Regions from separate parts of the Paenibacillus sp. FSL R5-0517 genome, predicted to be linked through region 3. Evidence: riboswitches for the same ligand, from Rfam matches in the RefSeq annotation. Region 3 holds a riboswitch; each other region holds the start of a gene.
What was found. Region 3 has a riboswitch for cyclic di-AMP ahead of MKX40_RS10150 (C40 family peptidase). Riboswitches for the same ligand answer to the same signal wherever they lie in the genome.
Positions count from the first base shown of each region.

Region 1: linked by a shared signal. The riboswitch ahead of MKX40_RS00530 (C40 family peptidase) and the one ahead of MKX40_RS10150 (C40 family peptidase) in region 3 are both predicted to bind cyclic di-AMP.
Region 2: linked by a shared signal. The riboswitch ahead of MKX40_RS00150 (ubiquitin-like domain-containing protein) and the one ahead of MKX40_RS10150 (C40 family peptidase) in region 3 are both predicted to bind cyclic di-AMP.

Region 1 covers NZ_CP150235.1:105,328-111,382, forward strand. Annotated here, with positions in the region: gene motA (flagellar motor stator protein MotA) at 1-692, opposite strand, end outside; gene MKX40_RS00500 (hypothetical protein) at 927-1,220, shown strand; gene MKX40_RS00505 (hypothetical protein) at 1,316-1,441, shown strand; gene MKX40_RS00510 (4a-hydroxytetrahydrobiopterin dehydratase) at 1,472-1,768, shown strand; gene rbsK (ribokinase) at 1,814-2,797, shown strand; gene MKX40_RS00520 (cytochrome c) at 2,872-3,231, opposite strand; gene MKX40_RS00525 (GNAT family protein) at 3,382-3,876, opposite strand; gene MKX40_RS00530 (C40 family peptidase) at 4,230-4,664, opposite strand; cyclic di-AMP (ydaO/yuaA leader) riboswitch at 4,704-4,841, opposite strand; gene MKX40_RS00535 (hypothetical protein) at 5,087-5,938, opposite strand; gene MKX40_RS00540 (M1 family metallopeptidase) at 5,949-6,055, opposite strand, start outside.
Region 2 covers NZ_CP150235.1:30,697-36,751, forward strand. Annotated here, with positions in the region: gene MKX40_RS00140 (HD domain-containing protein) at 1-899, shown strand, start outside; gene MKX40_RS00145 (TatD family hydrolase) at 1,234-2,004, shown strand; cyclic di-AMP (ydaO/yuaA leader) riboswitch at 2,246-2,499, shown strand; gene MKX40_RS00150 (ubiquitin-like domain-containing protein) at 2,771-3,955, shown strand; gene rnmV (ribonuclease M5) at 4,111-4,656, shown strand; gene rsmA (16S rRNA (adenine(1518)-N(6)/adenine(1519)-N(6))-dimethyltransferase RsmA) at 4,661-5,563, shown strand; gene yabG (sporulation peptidase YabG) at 5,623-6,055, shown strand, end outside.
Region 3 covers NZ_CP150235.1:2,246,954-2,253,008, forward strand. Annotated here, with positions in the region: gene MKX40_RS10130 (xanthine phosphoribosyltransferase) at 93-674, shown strand; gene MKX40_RS10135 (hypothetical protein) at 772-1,101, shown strand; gene MKX40_RS10140 (hypothetical protein) at 1,221-1,439, shown strand; gene MKX40_RS10145 (carboxymuconolactone decarboxylase family protein) at 1,581-1,910, shown strand; gene MKX40_RS10150 (C40 family peptidase) at 2,009-2,473, opposite strand; cyclic di-AMP (ydaO/yuaA leader) riboswitch at 2,479-2,610, opposite strand; gene pelA (pectate lyase) at 3,029-3,991, shown strand; tRNA gene MKX40_RS10160 (tRNA-Leu) at 4,156-4,240, shown strand; gene MKX40_RS10165 (carbohydrate-binding protein) at 4,333-6,018, opposite strand.

The sequences.
Region 1 (6,055 bases), 2.1 Mb from region 3:
TGTATGGATAACAACCCTTCAACCATCATCAGCTTGATCTCCATTTCTTGCTTGGACATCCGCTTCAGTTTGTTAGACATCGGGTGCCATAACACGTAACCACTAAATATACCAAGGAGTGTTGCGATAAATGCTGCCGCAATCGCATGGGAGAGTTTCTCCATGTCACTAAGATCGGCAAGTGCTGCGATGAGACCTACAACGGCCCCGAGAACCCCGAGCGTTGGCGCGTACATCCCCGCCTGGGCGAAGATCAAGGCACCGCCGCGGTGGCGCTCCTCTGTAGCATGAATATCTTCCATCAGTACATCACTTACAAATTCCTGATCGTTGCCGTCGATAATCATACGCATACCGCCACGAAGGAACTGATCGTCAATCTCTTCTACTTTTGATTCCAGTGCAAGCAAACCTTCACGACGGGTAGTGGAAGCCCAATCCATAAACGTGCCGATCAGAGACACTCGATCAATAAGTACTTGATTTTTGAAAATAATCGCGAAAAGCTTAGGAATTTTCTTAACTTCTGACATAGGAAATGCAATAAAAATGGTTCCTGCCGTACCAACAAAGATAATAACGTAGGCTGCCGGATTGTTAACCAGGTTGATTAAGGGCGCACCCTTCAGGAACATACCGAGTACAAGGGAGACCAGCCCAAAAACTAGTCCAATAATCGTTGAAATGTTCATCATACACCTCATCCATGAGATAAAATTGAATCCTTTCAAGCGGCTGTATTCGGGCTTCCGGACGAATTTTTGGCCGCAATCCGTTCAATGTTAGGCATTCCTTGCGGTTGCTAAAACAGTTCAAACGGTCATATATAGTATTTATCGACCAGAAGGCCTTTTTTTTTAAGGGCTATTTTCAGGTATAATAAGATCAAATCCGCTCCTTAGGGGCCGAATAGGAGTGAAAAGCCAATGGGCGTAAAGCATGGACGGGATTATGAAGGAATTTTGACAGATCTGACAACGGCAATTGGACGCATACCGGATCGGTATGTTTTCTTTGAAATGGACGCGGAAGAGTGGGAGAGACTCGCTGCACCTGAGCAACTTGAAGTGGATGAGGCGTTGGCGGAAGATTTGTTCTATGCACTGGGCGAAGAGTCTGTGATTCCGGTTGGAAGTGGCGTGGTCATCCATGATAAGGAACAGCACCGCATTCATATTCTGATCGGGGAAGAAGAGTTAACATTTGTACCTTTAATCTAGTGTATATACATGCATTTTAAGGTGTATGAATGGAACTGGAATTTTCCACAAAGCCTTATGGTTAGTGGTTCTACGCCATATAAGTTGATTGGATTTTGAAGCTTGTCCGTGGTAAGATGTTACTCGTGAAATGGGCTGATCGCATGGCGATGAGCCTGGCCTTTGAGGTTGCTGACGATAGCACCGAAGGTGTTGGTGGTTATACGGACGCACGTCTGTAATGTACCATCCTATGGGGAGGAAGATAACGCATGGTTTTTTCGCAAGAGGAAGTCGAAGCTCATCTGGGAAGGCTGGAAGGCTGGGAACTGGAAGAGGGACGGTGGATTGTACGCAAATTTGTGTTCTCCAACTACATGAAAGGGATTGCATTTGTGGATGAGGTCGCTGCGATCTCGGAAGCGTTCAATCATCATCCTTTTATTACGATTGACTATACAACGGTTACGCTGCGTCTCACGTCATGGGATGCGGGCGGTATTACATCTGTAGATATTAAGGAAGCAGGGCAGTACAACGAAGCTTATGACAAAATGAGGTCGGAATAACGAAGTTGGTTATTATCGCGCGGCCGGAAGTGAGTGAACCCATACATGTCAGACTATAATCAGGAACAACCTCTTATTGCTGTCGTAGGCAGTCTCAATATGGATCTCGTGGTGAAGACAGATACGATTCCGGAAGAGGGAGAGACAGTGAGCGGTGAGGAACTCCACTATCTCGCTGGCGGCAAAGGTGCAAATCAAGCTGTCGCTGCTGCGCGTCTGGGTGGACAGACCACAATGATTGGTGCGGTGGGATCGGATAGTTTTGGCGAACGTCTGCTGCACAGTCTGACGGAAAGTGGTGCAGATGTCTCGCAGGTTCGCAGATTGGAAGACACGGTTACAGGGACAGCTTCCATCTGGCTCTCTCGAGGAGACAATCGGATTATCGTTATTCCTGGTGCGAACGGGCAAGTAGTGCCTGAGATGCTGGAAGAAGCGGATACGGTAAAAAGCCTGACTGCAGCCGCAGCGGTGCTGCTACAGCTGGAGATCCCGCTGCCAGCGGTTACCCGCGCCGCCCAACTGGCGGCTGAAGGCAGCGCACTGGTGGTGCTCAACCCGGCTCCCGCGGTGCCGGGTCTGCCCCAGGAGCTCCTGCGGTGCGTCGACGTTGTCACGCCGAACCGCAGTGAGCTTGCCGTGCTGACCGGCCGGGATCATCTCCGGCCGGAAGACCTGGATGCGGCGGTCGCAGAGCTCGCCGCATCCCTCGGGGCGGCTGTCGTCACGACGCTTGGCCCCGAGGGGGCTGTGTACGCGGCGGCGCCTGGTGGCCGCGTACAGGCAGGGCGTGCCGGCGCATGCCGTGCGCCCGGCTACGCCGTAAGCGCCGTCGATACGACCGGCGCTGGCGATTGCTTCAACGGCGCGTTGGCGGTAGCCCTCGCGCGCGGTGAGACGTTGGACGCGGCCGTAGGCTTCGCCATGGGTGCGGCCGCGTTATCCGTGACGAAGCTCGGCGCCCAGTCCGGGATGCCGTCCGCACGTGAAGTGGAGGCCTTTCTGGCCGAGCATGCGGCAGATGCCTAATCAATAGCATAACAAAGAGGCTCTTATTCTCCCAAAAGGGGATTAAGGGCCTCTTTGTTATGCGCGTGCAGAGATTATTTCTTCTCTGACAGCCACATGGCGATATTAGCAATCTCTTCATCCTGCAGTTTGCCCTTGAAGGAAGGCATGCCGCCACCTTTACCTTTGACAATCGTAGTGTAGATCTTCTCCAGATCATCCTGGCTGCCGATGTTTGCTAGAGCAGGTCCTACACCACCCTGAAGCTGATCCCCGTGACAGGAGATACAATTGGCTTTGACCAGTGCTTCAGCCTGTCCGGCATCCAATGTGACTTCCGGCATGGTTGGCTTGGCTTCTTCAGCCACTTCTTCTTTCCCTGGAAGCGTAAACATTAAAACAATAGCTAAAGCGCATGCTGCAAAAAATACTCCGCTCATGATCCATTTGTGCATCCCTTATGTCCCCTCCAGAATGAAAGATCATCTAACCTGAAACTATCCATATCATTATAACGGAACCTGTACTGACATCATAGCATTTTGTGGGAAATTTTTGAACTAATCACATAACAAGGCGCAAATTTGGTTGTTTTGCAATGGATTTTAATCACGAGGCCCTTCATAAACCATACAGTGAAAGGGCTTCAAGCCGCTTGGGGTCTGTCGTTCGTATGTATCCTGGGTGACAAATCCACTCTTTAGATAGACTTGAATGGCACGAGCATTCCAAGTGAGCACTTCCAGATCAATCTCATTCGTGGGATTTCGGCGAATAGCTTCCTGTACAATGGCCGTGACAAAGGCTGTCCCTTGACCCTGTCCGCAAAGCTCTGGATGCATCCCGAGGCCAATCCGGGTTACCCCTTGAAGTGGGAAGTATTGAGCAAATCCACATATACGATCATTCTGATCCAGGACGATCGCATATTGCTCCTGCCGCAGTTGTGCATCTCCGAATTCCACTTCCAGCGCTTTCATCTGCTCCCAGGGGAGCCAGCTATAGATATTGTAAGGCGGATCATACTGCCAACTGCAGATGAGCTCCGCATGTTCTTCTTGCATCGGTACAACATGAAACGTCACAGGGGCTTCCTTCATACGTCTGCATGCTCCTTTCCTTGACACAGAACTCTTAGTTCACTCTACAAAAGAGATATTGATTTGGCAAGTTTCCCTTTACCAGAAAAATATGAAACAAAAGTTCCGGTAATTCCGTTTATATTATAACAGGGTGGGTAAAAACATCATAAGGGCACGGACGAACGAGGACAAAATGAGCCTGTTGATGTTGCAGGATAGCCCCGAGCGTAACTTGCAATATGAATCAGGATGGAAGCACAAAAAAACCGCCGGATACATTCCTGCGGAGAATGTACCGGGCGGTTCTGTTATGCTTCTTGCTTCGTTACAGTATGGTTCATGGTTACAGTATCATGTTGCTCAGCTTGTCCCTAGTCAAGGGCCAGTGATTCATACGCGTCCGTGCTCATAATCCGTTTAGCGCCAACATAACGATTGGCCCAATAGCTTTCACTCAATGCACTGATCGTAACGCCTTTGGAAGAAGAAGAGTGTGCGAACTTTCCATCCCCTACAAAGATTCCTACATGGGATACGCCTTTACCTGTAGTATTAAAGAATACCAGATCGCCAGCTCTCATTTCCATGCGGGATACGGAATCGCCCATGTCGAATTGGGAACTGGATTGGCGTGCCAAATCAATACCCAATTTGTCGAATACATACCGTGTAAATCCGGAGCAGTCAAAGCCGTTAAGCGTTGTTCCCCCACTTTTGTATGTAGTTCCCATTGCTGAATCAATTACTTTATCCATTTTTGAATCTGCGAATGCGCTACCTGCACCAAGCGATAATGCGAATGTGATGCTAAGTACAGCTGCGGTTAATTTCTTCTTGAACAAGAGATATTCCCCTTCCAACGCCTGCGAGGTTAGCTTAAGGATTCGGTTGAAGGTCCCCTATGATCCCTCTGTAGCAAGATCAATTCACCCATAACTGGTTCCCCCGCTTCCCAGGTGCCAGGAATTTGGCTATGCTAGTTATGCACCTGCGAAATCAAGAAATGACGATTTAATTTTAAGTAGTTACAAATATGAATGTAAAGATTACAAAGTTGTTACTAAAAACTCACTGCGATTATTGTAACAGAGGAGTACGTCTTTGGCAACGTTTAGCAACAAAATTAGCAAAAAAAACCTCGACCTTTGACGGGGAAAGGTTGAGGTTTGCCTATTTATAAGTACATAGCAAGCCATGAGTTTAACATGTGATGGTAACAATTTTTAAACTAAATGCTCTCACCTTTGGATACTTTGGACTGCCACAATCGGAAATGGCTGCATATTTTCCACAGACTCAATAGACATCTGGCAAGTGGATACGTCTGCTGTAGTATAAGTCCGGTAAGTCCCGTTAATAACCATGAGGCTGAAGTGAATGCCCCAAAGACGAGTAAGTGGACTCCGCCCAGCAGGAGAGCAATGCCGATAACGGCGATGAGATGACGCAGTGCAATCCAGAGTGCTTTGAGGGTGCCGTGAGCCCCGCCTTCTCCTTCTGGTGCCGACACACCGAACTGCATGTAGAGCATGACATGGTGGATGACCCATCCATATACAATCCAGGCAGCAACATAAGGTATACCAGGCAAAAGTAATTGAAGGGAATGAAATCCGTCCATGAGGATCGAGTAGAGCTTCGGTATGAGCCAGTAGGCGGGCAGAAGTATCAATAATGTACGTATGGTGTGCAGCAGCAGCATCGGTTTCCACAGTTTTTTGATTCCACGGACGAATGGGATGCGCTCTTCTGTAGAATTAAAGTGCTGAAGTGAGTAGAGCAGTCCTGCCTGAATAAGGGGGCTGATCAACATGCGAACCAGCAGCATGCCCCCCAGAATCCATAGATAACGATGAACCTCCGGATGGGTAGATAGGTTAAGTTGGCTTTCCATTTTGAACAAAAGTGTACTCAGTTCCCCGGCATCAGAATCTGGATAGCGCAGGAGGAGTGGGATGACTGCCGATTGTACCATTCGATAGAAGAAATATCCCCAAATGAGTTGATAAAGAAATAAGAGTGCCGCAATGAACATATGCTGACGGACGAGAAACCAGCCTTCACGTATTTTCGCTTTCACCGTATCCACCTCACCATGACAGACCTCCGAATATGGCTTCTATTAGTTTGGTTACACTCATGCTCCAGCGGGACTTCGTCTGCTCATCCAGTCCGGATTTTAGGAAATTGTTCATAT
Region 2 (6,055 bases), 2.2 Mb from region 3:
CAGGTGATACCGAAGTAGGGGCGATCTTAAGACGGTATGCTCCTGATTTTCCTGAGAAAGTGGCATCTGTCATTCAAAAAACGTACGAAAAGCCGATTGTCGTGAACTTGGTGACCAGCCCGCTTGATGCAGACCGAATGGACTATTTGCTCAGGGATGCTTATTTTACAGGTGTAAATTACGGCACGATTGACCTTGATCGCATCCTTCGGATGCTGCGTCCTTATCATGGACGGATTGTAGTCAAGGAGTCAGGTATGCATGCTGTGGAGGATTACCTCATGTCTAGGTATCAGATGTATTGGCAGATTTACTTCCATCCGGTAACTCGTAGTTCTGAAATTCTATTGCGGCAAATATTCAAGCGAGCAAAAACACTCATACAGCATGATTTTCAATTTCGCTTCATGATTGATCCACTCCCTCAATTATTTGCAGGAGAATTATCCGTGGATGAATATTTGCAGTTGGATGAAGCATTAATTCAGACGGCATTTACACAGTGGCGAAAGGAGGACGATACTGTTCTGAGTGAGTTATGCGAACGTTTTATGGATCGCAAGTTATATAAGTATGTAGAGCTTGAACAGGTCGACTTGACAATAATAGAAGAGATTCGGGAAGCTTTTGTACAGGCAGGTCTTGATCCCGAATATGATCTTGAAATTGATTTTCCTTCCGATAATCCGTATGATGTTTTTCGTCCGGATGAATCCACGGATAAGCAGATTCTTCTTCTGGATCGACAGGACAATTTACGTGAGTTGTCAGAAGTATCTGACATTGTCCGTTCCATCAGCGGGCTTCACCGGGGGAAACATCATTTGTATTACCCGCAAAACAAGGTGGATGCGATTATTCATGAATTACCGTCACATATACGCCCCTATTTCTTGTAATCGTGTGGGTATAATCCAATGAAGAATTTAGATATCAAAAGACTTTCAAAAAGAGCTATTTTTCATGATACAGTAATCTGCTTTAATGGGGAGTATATGTAGATCGACATAATTTTGTAAATGAAAGTAGGCAAAGTTAGCACAATCAGCAATATGTAGATCAGAATATCCTTATATCTTCTATATATTGTAGTTGTGAAGAAACAAACGTAATGATGTAATATACAGATTGTCCAAAATGTTTTTTTGTATGAGTCATTAAAAAATTTGAATTTCACCAATTAAATTTTCAAAAGAAGATAGTCGTTATTTCGACATGAAGGGAGATACAGACATGATGCTGTTCGACACACATACACATCTGGATGCACCACAATTCGACGAGGACCGCGAGGACATGATTCAGCGTGCTGTGGATGCAGGAGTTGGTCGCATGATCAACATTGGCTTTAACCGGGAGACAATTCCAACCACAATGAAACTCGCTGAAACGTATGACTTTATCTATGCAGCTGTAGGTTGGCATCCCGTAGATGCGATCACAATGCAGGAGGGGGATTTGGAGTGGATTGCATCTTTATGCAAGCATGAAAAAGTGGTGGCAATCGGTGAGATTGGATTGGATTATCACTGGGATACTTCACCGAAGGAAATACAGCATCGCGTATTACGACAACAAATTGCCTTGGCGCGTGAAGTGAACATGCCGATTGTCATCCATAATCGGGATGCACATGAGGATATCATAAGAATTTTGCGTGAAGAGAAGGCGAGTGAGGTTGGTGGTGTGATGCACTCGTTCTCAGGCAGCTGGGAAACAGCGAAAAGTTGTCTCGATATGGGTTTCCATCTCTCCTTCGGAGGACCGATTACCTTCAAAAACGCAAAGCAACCCAAAGAGGTGCTGGCGAAGGTTCCGATGGACCGATTTTTCATTGAAACCGATGCTCCATATTTGACACCTCACCCTTATCGCGGGAAACGAAATGAGACAGCGCATGTACGTCTGGTTGCAGAGGCAGCTGCGGAAATTAAAGGCATTTCGGTGGAGGAAATTGCTGCAATAACCACCAAAAATGCCATGGAACGATTTGGAATTCGTTAAAAAAACGAGCAAATGAGGTGAAAAAGGCAGGTAAGCGGAGTTAATTTGCCCTTTGATCCAAATAAATCAAGAATATTACAATATTTTAACCAAATATTCAGAAAAACGTACTTGATCAACGCTTTACAACATGCATCAAAACAGGATATCATCTTTTCAGTGAATTGTTGTGCGGAAAATTGGACAGATGTTCGGGGGATGAACAAAGGGACACTTTCCGATGAAACAACATTACTTTCATGAATCAGTCTCGCTGAGTCTCCGTTAACGGAGAGCGGGGGAACCAATAGGGCTTAAACATCGGTGAATTTGGCCGATGCGCAACGTTCGCTGACCCAAAAGCAGCGAAGGGAACTGCGAAGCCGTATTTGATTTCTTCTTTGGGTCTCGGGGTGAATTCAAGGGCGTCCGCCATGAGCGGGTGACCCAAGATAGGGCGGCTCTCTTTCGCCCGAACCCGACAGCTAACCTCGCAAGCGGAAAAAGAGAGGCAACCTCGTGCATGAATTTCCGATATTCAAAATCATTCGGAAGCCACGAAAGAGTTCCTCTTACACTCTTTCTTTGGCTTTTTTGTTTTTGAATAAAAGAAATGTTGTCATCATACGGTAGGTATTCAGGAGGATGACATCATGTTGCGAAGATTGATTCATGGTGCAGAACCGATCAGTTGGTTCGATCTGTGTTCTGTAGAAAATTTGGTATAGTCACGTCAAAGACATCATGCGTTACTTTAGACGGCGAGGCTATGAAGGAGGACGGAGAAGTGGGCACATTCCAACCAGAAGAGACCCATGAGTCACGATCATCCAGTAAGTCTTTCGCGTTGCGGTGGAAGCATGAGAACATGCGTCAAATGGCATTGATCGCGATTTTCTCAATTGCGCTTACAATCATGATCTTGTTAGTCGTTTACGGTCAGGCCGGGAAACAAATTTCACTGGTTATTGATGGCAAAGCTCAGGTGGTAGAGACTCGTACAGGAATGCTTCAGGAAATGTTGGAGGAGCAGTCGATCACAGTCAGCCCTCACGATAAGGTATCCATGTCCATGAACGGGGCGATTACAGATGGAGACCGAATCGTTATTGAGCGGGCCGTTCCAGTTAACATTACGGCAGACGGAGACACCAAGACTCTGTATACAACGGATTCATCGGTAGAAGATGCAATTCAAAAATCAGGTATTCAAGTTGAAAGTAATGATAAGGTGTATCCGGCGCTTGGAACTGCGATCAAAGCAGATATGAAGATCCGTGTAGTGCGCGTAACAAAGCGTACAGTGGATGTAGAACAACCAATCGCTTACAAAGTAATTAAAACGGCTGACCCTAGCTTGTACAAAGGGGATAACCGTGTCGTTGTGAACGGCAAAGAAGGCACAATTGTACAGCACATCGAAAAGGTATTTCAGGATGGAGAATTGGTCTCCAAAAAAATGGTCGGCAAATCTGTCGCGAATAATCGTGTAGATAAAGTTATTGCTGTCGGCACCAAAGCAAAACCGGTCGTGAAAAAACCAGAGATTCAGACCGTATCAGCTCAGACTTCAACAACGAAAAAAGCTACAACAACGAACTCGAAGAAAACATCTGCCTCGGGCAGCAAAGTGATTACCGTATCCGGGACTTCTTTTAAATACTCCAAAGTACTTAAGAATGTATCCATGACTGCCTACTCTTCCGAAGAGCCTGGCATTGGAACCAAAACAGCTTCTGGTACTCGTGTAACGGAAGGACGCACCATTGCGGTTGATCCCAAAGTCATACCAATTGGCTGGTGGGTATATATCGAAGGTCTGGGATTCCGTCGTGCGGAAGATACAGGCGGTGCCATTAAAGGCAACAAAATTGACGTATATTATGACAGTGTGAAGCATGCCCTGAATTTTGGACGCAAGAAAGGCAAGACGGTCTACGTGATCGGTCCGGTGAAGCCGGAAGCGAACTAAAATCGTTTTACTTTGAAATGGGAATGCTATAAAATAGTTGCATGAATGATTCATGCGGAATATGCGGCGGAGGGGTCTGAATTCAGTCTCCCCCGCCGTTTGGCAGAGAAGAGGATATTCCTCTTCTTTTTGCGTTAGAAAGGAAGAAATGGAACATGATAAAAGAAGTCATTGTGGTGGAAGGCCGTGATGATACGGTAGCCATCCGTCGGGCCGTGGAAGCCGATACCATAGAAACAGGTGGATCAGCCATCAACCAACGCATTCTGAACCGGATTGCGCTTGCTCAGGAGAGACGGGGAGTCATTGTACTGACAGATCCGGATCATGCCGGCGAACGCATTCGTAAAATCATTGCGAATAAGGTGCCTGGTTGCAAACATGCTTTCATTCCGGAAGCCGATGCCACACGCAAAGGGGATATTGGGGTGGAGAATGCCTCACCGGAGGCAATCCGTCATGCTCTGGCACGTGTACATACTTCATACGAAGGCGCTCCTAGCCTGATCGATTGGGAGGACCTGATCGCGGCAGGACTTATTGTGCATCCGCAGGCTGCTGCACGTCGCATGGAGATGGGCAATCTGCTGGGTATCGGATATTGTAACGGTAAGCAGTTCCACAAACGTCTCGGTGTATTTCAGATTACACGGGAAGAGTTCTCTACAGCATTAGCGCAAATTGAACGTGAAGGATTGTGAGCATATGAAGGATATGGAAGAGACGATAGAAATTGCAACGCCCAAGCGAACCAAAGAAATTATTCAAAGACACGGATTCTCATTTAAGAAAAGTCTAGGTCAGAACTTTTTGATCGATCAAAATATACTGAACAAAATTGTTAATGCAGCCGATTTGGACGAGTCCAAGGGCGCTTTAGAGATCGGACCGGGTATTGGAGCCCTTACGGAACGATTGGCCCGGGTAGCGGGTCCTGTCACAGCCGTAGAGATTGATCAGCGCTTGATTCCCATTCTGGGAGAAGTGATGCAGCCTTATCCGAATGTACGTGTGCATCATGGTGATGTGCTGAAGCTTGATCTGGCTGAACTGTTCCAAAGCGATTTTGCATCGGTGGACAAAGTCAGTGTTGTGGCTAACCTGCCTTATTATGTAACGACTCCAATTATGATGAAACTGTTGGAAGAGAAGCTGCCAGTGGACAGCATTGTTGTCATGATCCAAAAAGAAGTGGCTGAACGCATGGCTGCTGCACCGGGATCGAAAGACTACGGCAGTCTGAGCATCGCAGTTCAGTACTACAGTATTCCTGAGCTTGTGTGTATTGTGCCACCGACGGTCTTCATTCCCCAACCTAATGTGGAATCAGCTGTCATTAAGCTGAAGGTGCGTGAGCAACCACCAGTTGAGATTCCCGATGAAGCACACTACTTCGAAGTGGTACAGGCTTCTTTTGCCCAGCGGAGAAAAACAATCTCGAACAACCTGAAGGCTCGTTTCTTCACAAAGGAGAACCGAGAACAGGCAGACATTCTGCTGGAGCAGGCAGGTATCCAACCATCCCGACGCGGAGAGACGTTAAGTCTGCAGGAGTATGCTACACTCAGCACCGTAATGTGGGAAGCAGGGGTACGCGCAGCATTATAAAATTCGAATGAACCAAACCGGGTCTCTGCCCATACGATGGGGTAGAGGTGATTACGTTGATGAATATCGGAGACTTGGTCGTTCGGAAGTCATACGGCGGCGATGTGACTTTTCGGGTGGAAGGCCTTCAGTTGGATGCTGCGGTCATTAAAGGGACTGAGTTCCGGCTGCTTGCCGATTCCCCAGTGGACGATTTGATACAGGTTCCTTACGAACCGCAAAGCGCCAAGACCAGACAGGCGCATATTAAAGCACATCAGACCCTTTCCCGCCTGCAACAGATTCGTATGGAACAGGCTGAGCGGAATCGTGAAGGTCTGGTACAGGACTGGTCTGCTCAGCAGGAGCCGGCTTATTTTGAAATGCCGGGAAAGGTGCTTCATCTGGATGGTGATCCGAACTATTTGAAAAAAAGTATGGATCTCTATGAGCAACTTCGTGTTCCCGCAGAGGGACAATACGTTCATGAATCGGCAATGGCAGATACCTTAT
Region 3 (6,055 bases):
GTCTGAAGGACAGCGTCCAGGCAATTTCGCTTGAACTTATAGATAGATATATGATACTTTTACCTCATAGGATAGGCTTGGGAGGTCAAATCATGGAATTATTGAAACAACGAATTTTACAAGAGGGTGTTGTCATCTCGGATCAAGTATTGAAGCTGGATGGTCTGTTGAACCACCAGATTGATCCTGCATTAACGATGGAGATGGGGCGTGAGTTCGCTGCCCGTTTTCGTGAAAGTGGAGTGACCCGTGTAATCACGGTAGAATCCTCAGGGATTCCGGTTGCGTTTGCCGCGGCCTATGAACTTGGGGTGCCACTTGTATTCGCCCGTCGCAAAAAAACACTTCTAGCTGATCCTGATGCTTACTGTGAACGCGTACCGTCCTTTACCAAAGGAATTGTAACTGACATTATGGTATCTCGCGAGTTCATTCATGAGAATGACCGTATTTTGTTCATTGATGATATTATTGCCAATGGAGATGCCGCTCGTGGCGTCATCAAAATCATTGAGCGTTCCGGTGCGGAACTCGTCGGATTCGGTGTTGTGGTAGAGAAATGTTTCCAGGCAGGGGCACGAACGATTCGTGAACAGGGGATTCCGGTGGAAGCCTTGGTACGCATTCGTTCCCTGAACGATGGGACGGTACAATTTGACGATAACGAAATGTGACATTTTAAAGGAATAGGGCCTATTTTTTGAACTATGCCTTTGCATGGCCGCTAATTTCATTTATAATGGGGTTATGTTAGGGAGAGGAGGCAACACCATGGGGAACCAACCGGCAACAGAACAATTCTTTAATGATAAGCTGGCGGAATCGAAAGTTCATTTTGAACGTGCCCTGGATTGTAAACATACGGAATTCGATGACCTTTATCCCTATATGATTGAACATCCTCAATTTTTCTGGTACAAACGCTATGTTGCCTGGTCAGAATTACTGACGATTGTAGGCTTATGCGAAGAGTTGTCCTTCTCTTGGAAAGAACAATTTACACCGCATCAAGTGGAGTACCTTGAAGAACGTGTGATGTCCGCCAAAGTGCTTGATTTTTGGTTCGAGAAGAACGACAGCAAAGAGCACGCGCAGCGGTAACTTTCAGTCGGGACATAATTTCGAATGACATGACAGTCCAATACAGTCACGTGAGACCTAAATGACTTATCATTTAGGTCTCTTTTTGTAAATAAATTTGGAATATAGGAGCCATGAACATGATTAGTGATACAGAATTGGACGCCCTGCGTCTGTCAGGTGAGAAAGTCAGAGTAGTACGGGACGAGCTGGAATCGAACGATGTAACCGGGATTGTCGTTGCCTGGGATGGCGAGCAGGTACTTATCCGTCGTCAGAATCGACGTGTCGTCAAGTTGGATCGTGGTTACCACTATCAGTTGTTCAGCGAACCCCGGCAAAGTCCACTTGGTGAGTAACAGCGATCATTATGTCAGAAGTATGAGCGTACAAATGTTTGGAATTACCATGATTTCTTAGCATAATTGACTCACTCGGGAGAGAAGATAGGTACAGTGAAGAAATTCTGTAACTATAGCCGAGAGGGTGTGCTGCAAGACATGACATTGATGAATGATAAAGTTCATGCCTACAAGGATCAGATTGGAGCATTAAGTGATGTGCTGCCAGGTGTGGTGAAGTCGTATCATGAGTTTACCGGAGAATGCTTCCAACCTGGGGCGATTGATGCGAAGACCAAACAGCTCATCGCGCTTGGTATTGGCTTGTTCGCCAACAATGAGGTATGTACCTTCTATCATGTAGAAGAAGCACGTGCCAAGGGCGCTACAGATCAGGAGATTATGGAGACCGTTGCTGTGGCCGGAGCTGTAGGAGGCGGACATGCCCTGTCCCAGGGCGCGATGCGAGTGCAGAAGGCGCTGCATTAAGTGTAGATGGAGGTAGTCCAAGGACTGTCCTCCTAAAGAGGAAATCAAACAAAAGAGGAGGTTCCGGTTGATCCGGAGCCTCCTCTTTGATATTATACCTACATTTTCCCTAACATTTTATCGTACATAAACTGTCCAGTTACCCGACGTGCTGTTACGTAACGATCATTGAAATAAGGATTGCTCATTTTGGTGATGCTTACCCCTTTGCTGCTGGATGCATGTGCAAATTGTCCGCCGCCGATATAAACACCTGTATGTGAAATGCCTTTGCCTGTTGTGTTAAAGAACACCAGATCACCTGTCCGAACATTGCTCTTGGCTACTGGAGTACCTGCTTTGGCTTGCTGTTGCGAAGTACGTGGCAATTCAATGCTGTATTTATTGAAAATATATCTCATAAACCCGGAACAGTCGAACCCGGCCAGAGTCGTGCCACCCCACTTGTAAGGAATACCTGTCATGTTGTTCACTACGGAGTTAATACTGCTTGCCTCTGTGCTTGTTGCCCCGGATGTAAATAGTACAGCCGCTCCAAAAATGGAGATAATCAGTTTTTTCAAAATCAATGTTCTCCCTTCGATGCCTACGGAGTTAGCTAAGGGTTCGGTAGAAGGTTCCCTATATTTCCTATGTATAAGAATAATTCACCCAAAATGGTTCCCCCGTTTTCAAACCTGAAACTCGGCAATGAATAATTAAGTTTTTGTAACTATTTGAAACTATATTGCATAAATGCGTAATTGTCAAACCCTTTTAAACCCCTTCGTAATACCTCAATGTTAGCGGAATTAACGATTTTATATGAAAGAAGGCGTCAAGTTTGGGTATCATTGATGACAAAAACGTCATTATTGATTCGTTTGAGACGAAATTGGATAAATAAATAAGTTTGTCATGAGTTAAAAGAACTATCCGTTATGTAGAATTTAAGAGATTATATTCATTAAGTTGCATATATTGACAAAAATTGATTTTTTGCATATCATCTGATTATCCAATCCACATATTGGATAAAAATAGATTTTATTATGTTATATATTTAAATTAAGGAGGTTTAAGGACGGGCGTTATAGGTAAGGTAGAATTGTGGATGTTATTACAATGAACATGGGAGAGTGTTACATTTGAAAGCAAAGAAAATAGTTACTTTTGTCCTGGCATGCGCCATGGTGTTCTCATCAGTTGGAATTGCAGTTCTCCCTGTAGGGACGGTATCTGCTGCTGATGCATCGGGTACTACAGCGAGTATTTCAGATATTTTGAAGAACCAACTGCCGGATGGAGGTTGGAGAAAAGATTATAAACAAACAAGTGGAGAGTGGGCGAAGTCCACGATTGACAACAAGGCTACATATTCAGAAATTAGAAGATTGGCGAAGGAATTTAAAAAGACGAATGATCCACGCTACTCCACAGCTGCAATCAAAGGAATCAACTTTTTGATCAATATGCAGTATTCAAACGGCGGATGGCCACAAGTCTACCAAAGCTCTGGATATCACAAGCATATTACCTACAATGATGATGCAATGATTAATGTAATGATCATGCTCGATGAAGTAGCAACACGCAAAGGTGATTTCTCATTTATCGACAGTACACTTGCTAATCGCAGTAAAAATTCAGTTGCCAAAGGTGTGGAGGCGATTCTGAATACTCAGGTCGTCTCAGGCGGGAAGCTTACAGCATGGGGACAACAACATGATTCCAGTTCCCTTAAACCAGCGAGCGCAAGAATCTACGAAGTACCATCGCTGACAGCTGGAGAGAGTGTAACGATTGTTAAATTTCTGAAAACAAGGCCTGCTACCGCTAAAATTACCGCATCCATTAAAGGAGCAGAGGACTGGTTTAACAAGGTGAAAATTACGGGTTACAAGTATGAAAGGGCAAATGGTGATAGCAAGATTATCGCTGATTCCAAAGCAGCACCGATCTGGGCACGCTTCTATGAAATAGGAACGGATAGACCCATTTTCATTGGACGAGACGGGGTAGTTAAATACAAATTGAGTGACATTGATAAAGAAAGAAGAGGCGGTTATGCCTGGTATGGCAATTGGCCTTCCAAGCTGTAGTATGACTCCTTTTTGATGAACCAAATGATTAGTTGAAGGTAAAGCCCGAAATGGACAAGCATGTCTGGTTCGGGCTTTCATGTTATTATTTTCAGTGTTGACATGATAGATTGGGCATGATATATTATTTCTTGTCGCCGAGATTAATCACGGAGATATAATATGCGGTCGTGGCGGAATTGGCAGACGCGCACGGTTCAGGTCCGTGTGGGCTAACCCCCCGTGGAGGTTCGAGTCCTCTCGACCGCATCGAATAAAAAGACTCCTCAAGCTAACGCATGAGGAGTCTTTTTTTGTTTGCATTTTTTGATATTATCCTAACATCAACCATACGGAATGTTTTATTGTGCTGCGGTAACATTAATGCTGTCAATATTCGGTCCTTCCGTTCCCGTTGTAACCACTTTCAAGGTATTGGTCCCGGTGTTCATGGGAACTTGTATTGTTTTTTCAACCCAAGTGGACCAACTTCCCGTTGCTGGAAAGGGCTCATTGCTGATAACTTTGGTTCCGTTAACAAAAATGTCGAGGTTACGTGTTCCGCTTTCCAGCGCATAACGAAACTTTACATTTTTGGTGCCTGTAATCGTGTTGTTAATAGCGTTCCATTGAATGGCTGAACCAGTCATTGCATTGAAGTTGACATACCCGGAGCCTGTGTAACCGGGGTAGATCGTTTCAATGGCAGCTTCCGTAAGTGTTGTTCCGGTCTCTGCTTCATAAGTAGTGCCGCTGCCTGTATTTCCGCCGTTATTCCCACCAGTAATGTTGGCAACAAATGTTGTTACGCTCTGAGCGGGGAGTTGTGCCGTGAAGGCTCCATTGGATACGGTAAGCGAGGCTCCGCTTGCCAGGTTGCGACTGCTGTCCGTAACCCATGAGGACACCGTGGAGGCATTACCATTCTGCAGAACGAATTTTTGGCTTGTGGCCGAAGTTCCACGGTTAATTGCCACGACGACTACTTTGTTATCCCCTTTATAGGCTGAGACAAATGTGTTCGTATCCGGATTTTTCGTTGCATCGACTCGCAGGTAGCCTGGACGCACGAATTTAGAGAAATGAGCCATATTATAACCGCGTTTGCTTATGGTACCGTCCTCTTTCATCGGACCATACTGTCTGCGGATGTACCACCACACATAGGCCTGGAAATCACCCTCCACCATGGCATTGTGCATGTGATAGGAAACCTCCAGTGCTTCAGGCCAGCGGTCTGCTGAGTTGTTGTCACTGTTCGGAACATATACCTCAGTCATCCACAGTTCTTTACCGGCTCCTTTTTGCTTAAAGAGAGGATAGGCAAAGTTCGAAATCTGGGTTCCATACGTATGTGCTCCCAGAATGTCCATGTTGGCAAGTGCCTGCGGATCATTCAGGATTGGATCGGATATGTTCTTCAAGTACTGGAAGGATTCAGGTGCCATGACTTTGGTACCTTGAATGGACCCGGCATTTTCTTTCATGAAACGAAGAATTTCTTGTGGAGTCCACCAGGTCCAGTCATGCGCGTAATCCGGTTCATTTTGCACAGAAATGGCATACAGATCTACGCCGTTATTTTTCATATAGGTTACAAAGTCATTCAGATGTTGCGCATATGCGGCATATTTGTCGTATTTCAAACGTTTGGCATTGGTATCTCCATTACGGTTGAACGTTTCCACCATGCTGCTCGGAGGATTCCATGGGGAGGCGAATACGATAGCTCCCTTCTCAATAGCCCGTTTCGCTGTGGCAACTTCACGATACCAGTTATTGGAATCTGGATCGACGTAGATCCTCAGAATTGAAAAGCCTAACTGATTCTGGTCATTACCAAAAGCAGTCTCACGTTGAGCGGGAGTCAGATCACCAATCCAGGCGGGAAGGTTAATACCCCCAAAGCCCTTGATCAGTTGTTTTTCCGAGGATAAATTAATGTTGGCATCACTTGCCGCCGAAACTTGTGTCGGGGTTAACATCAGGGGTAGTGCTGTTAAACAGGCCAATAAAACATTGATCGTTTTTTTGAATTTGAATTTCACTACTTTCATCCTCCTCGATAATGGTAAATGGTTACAT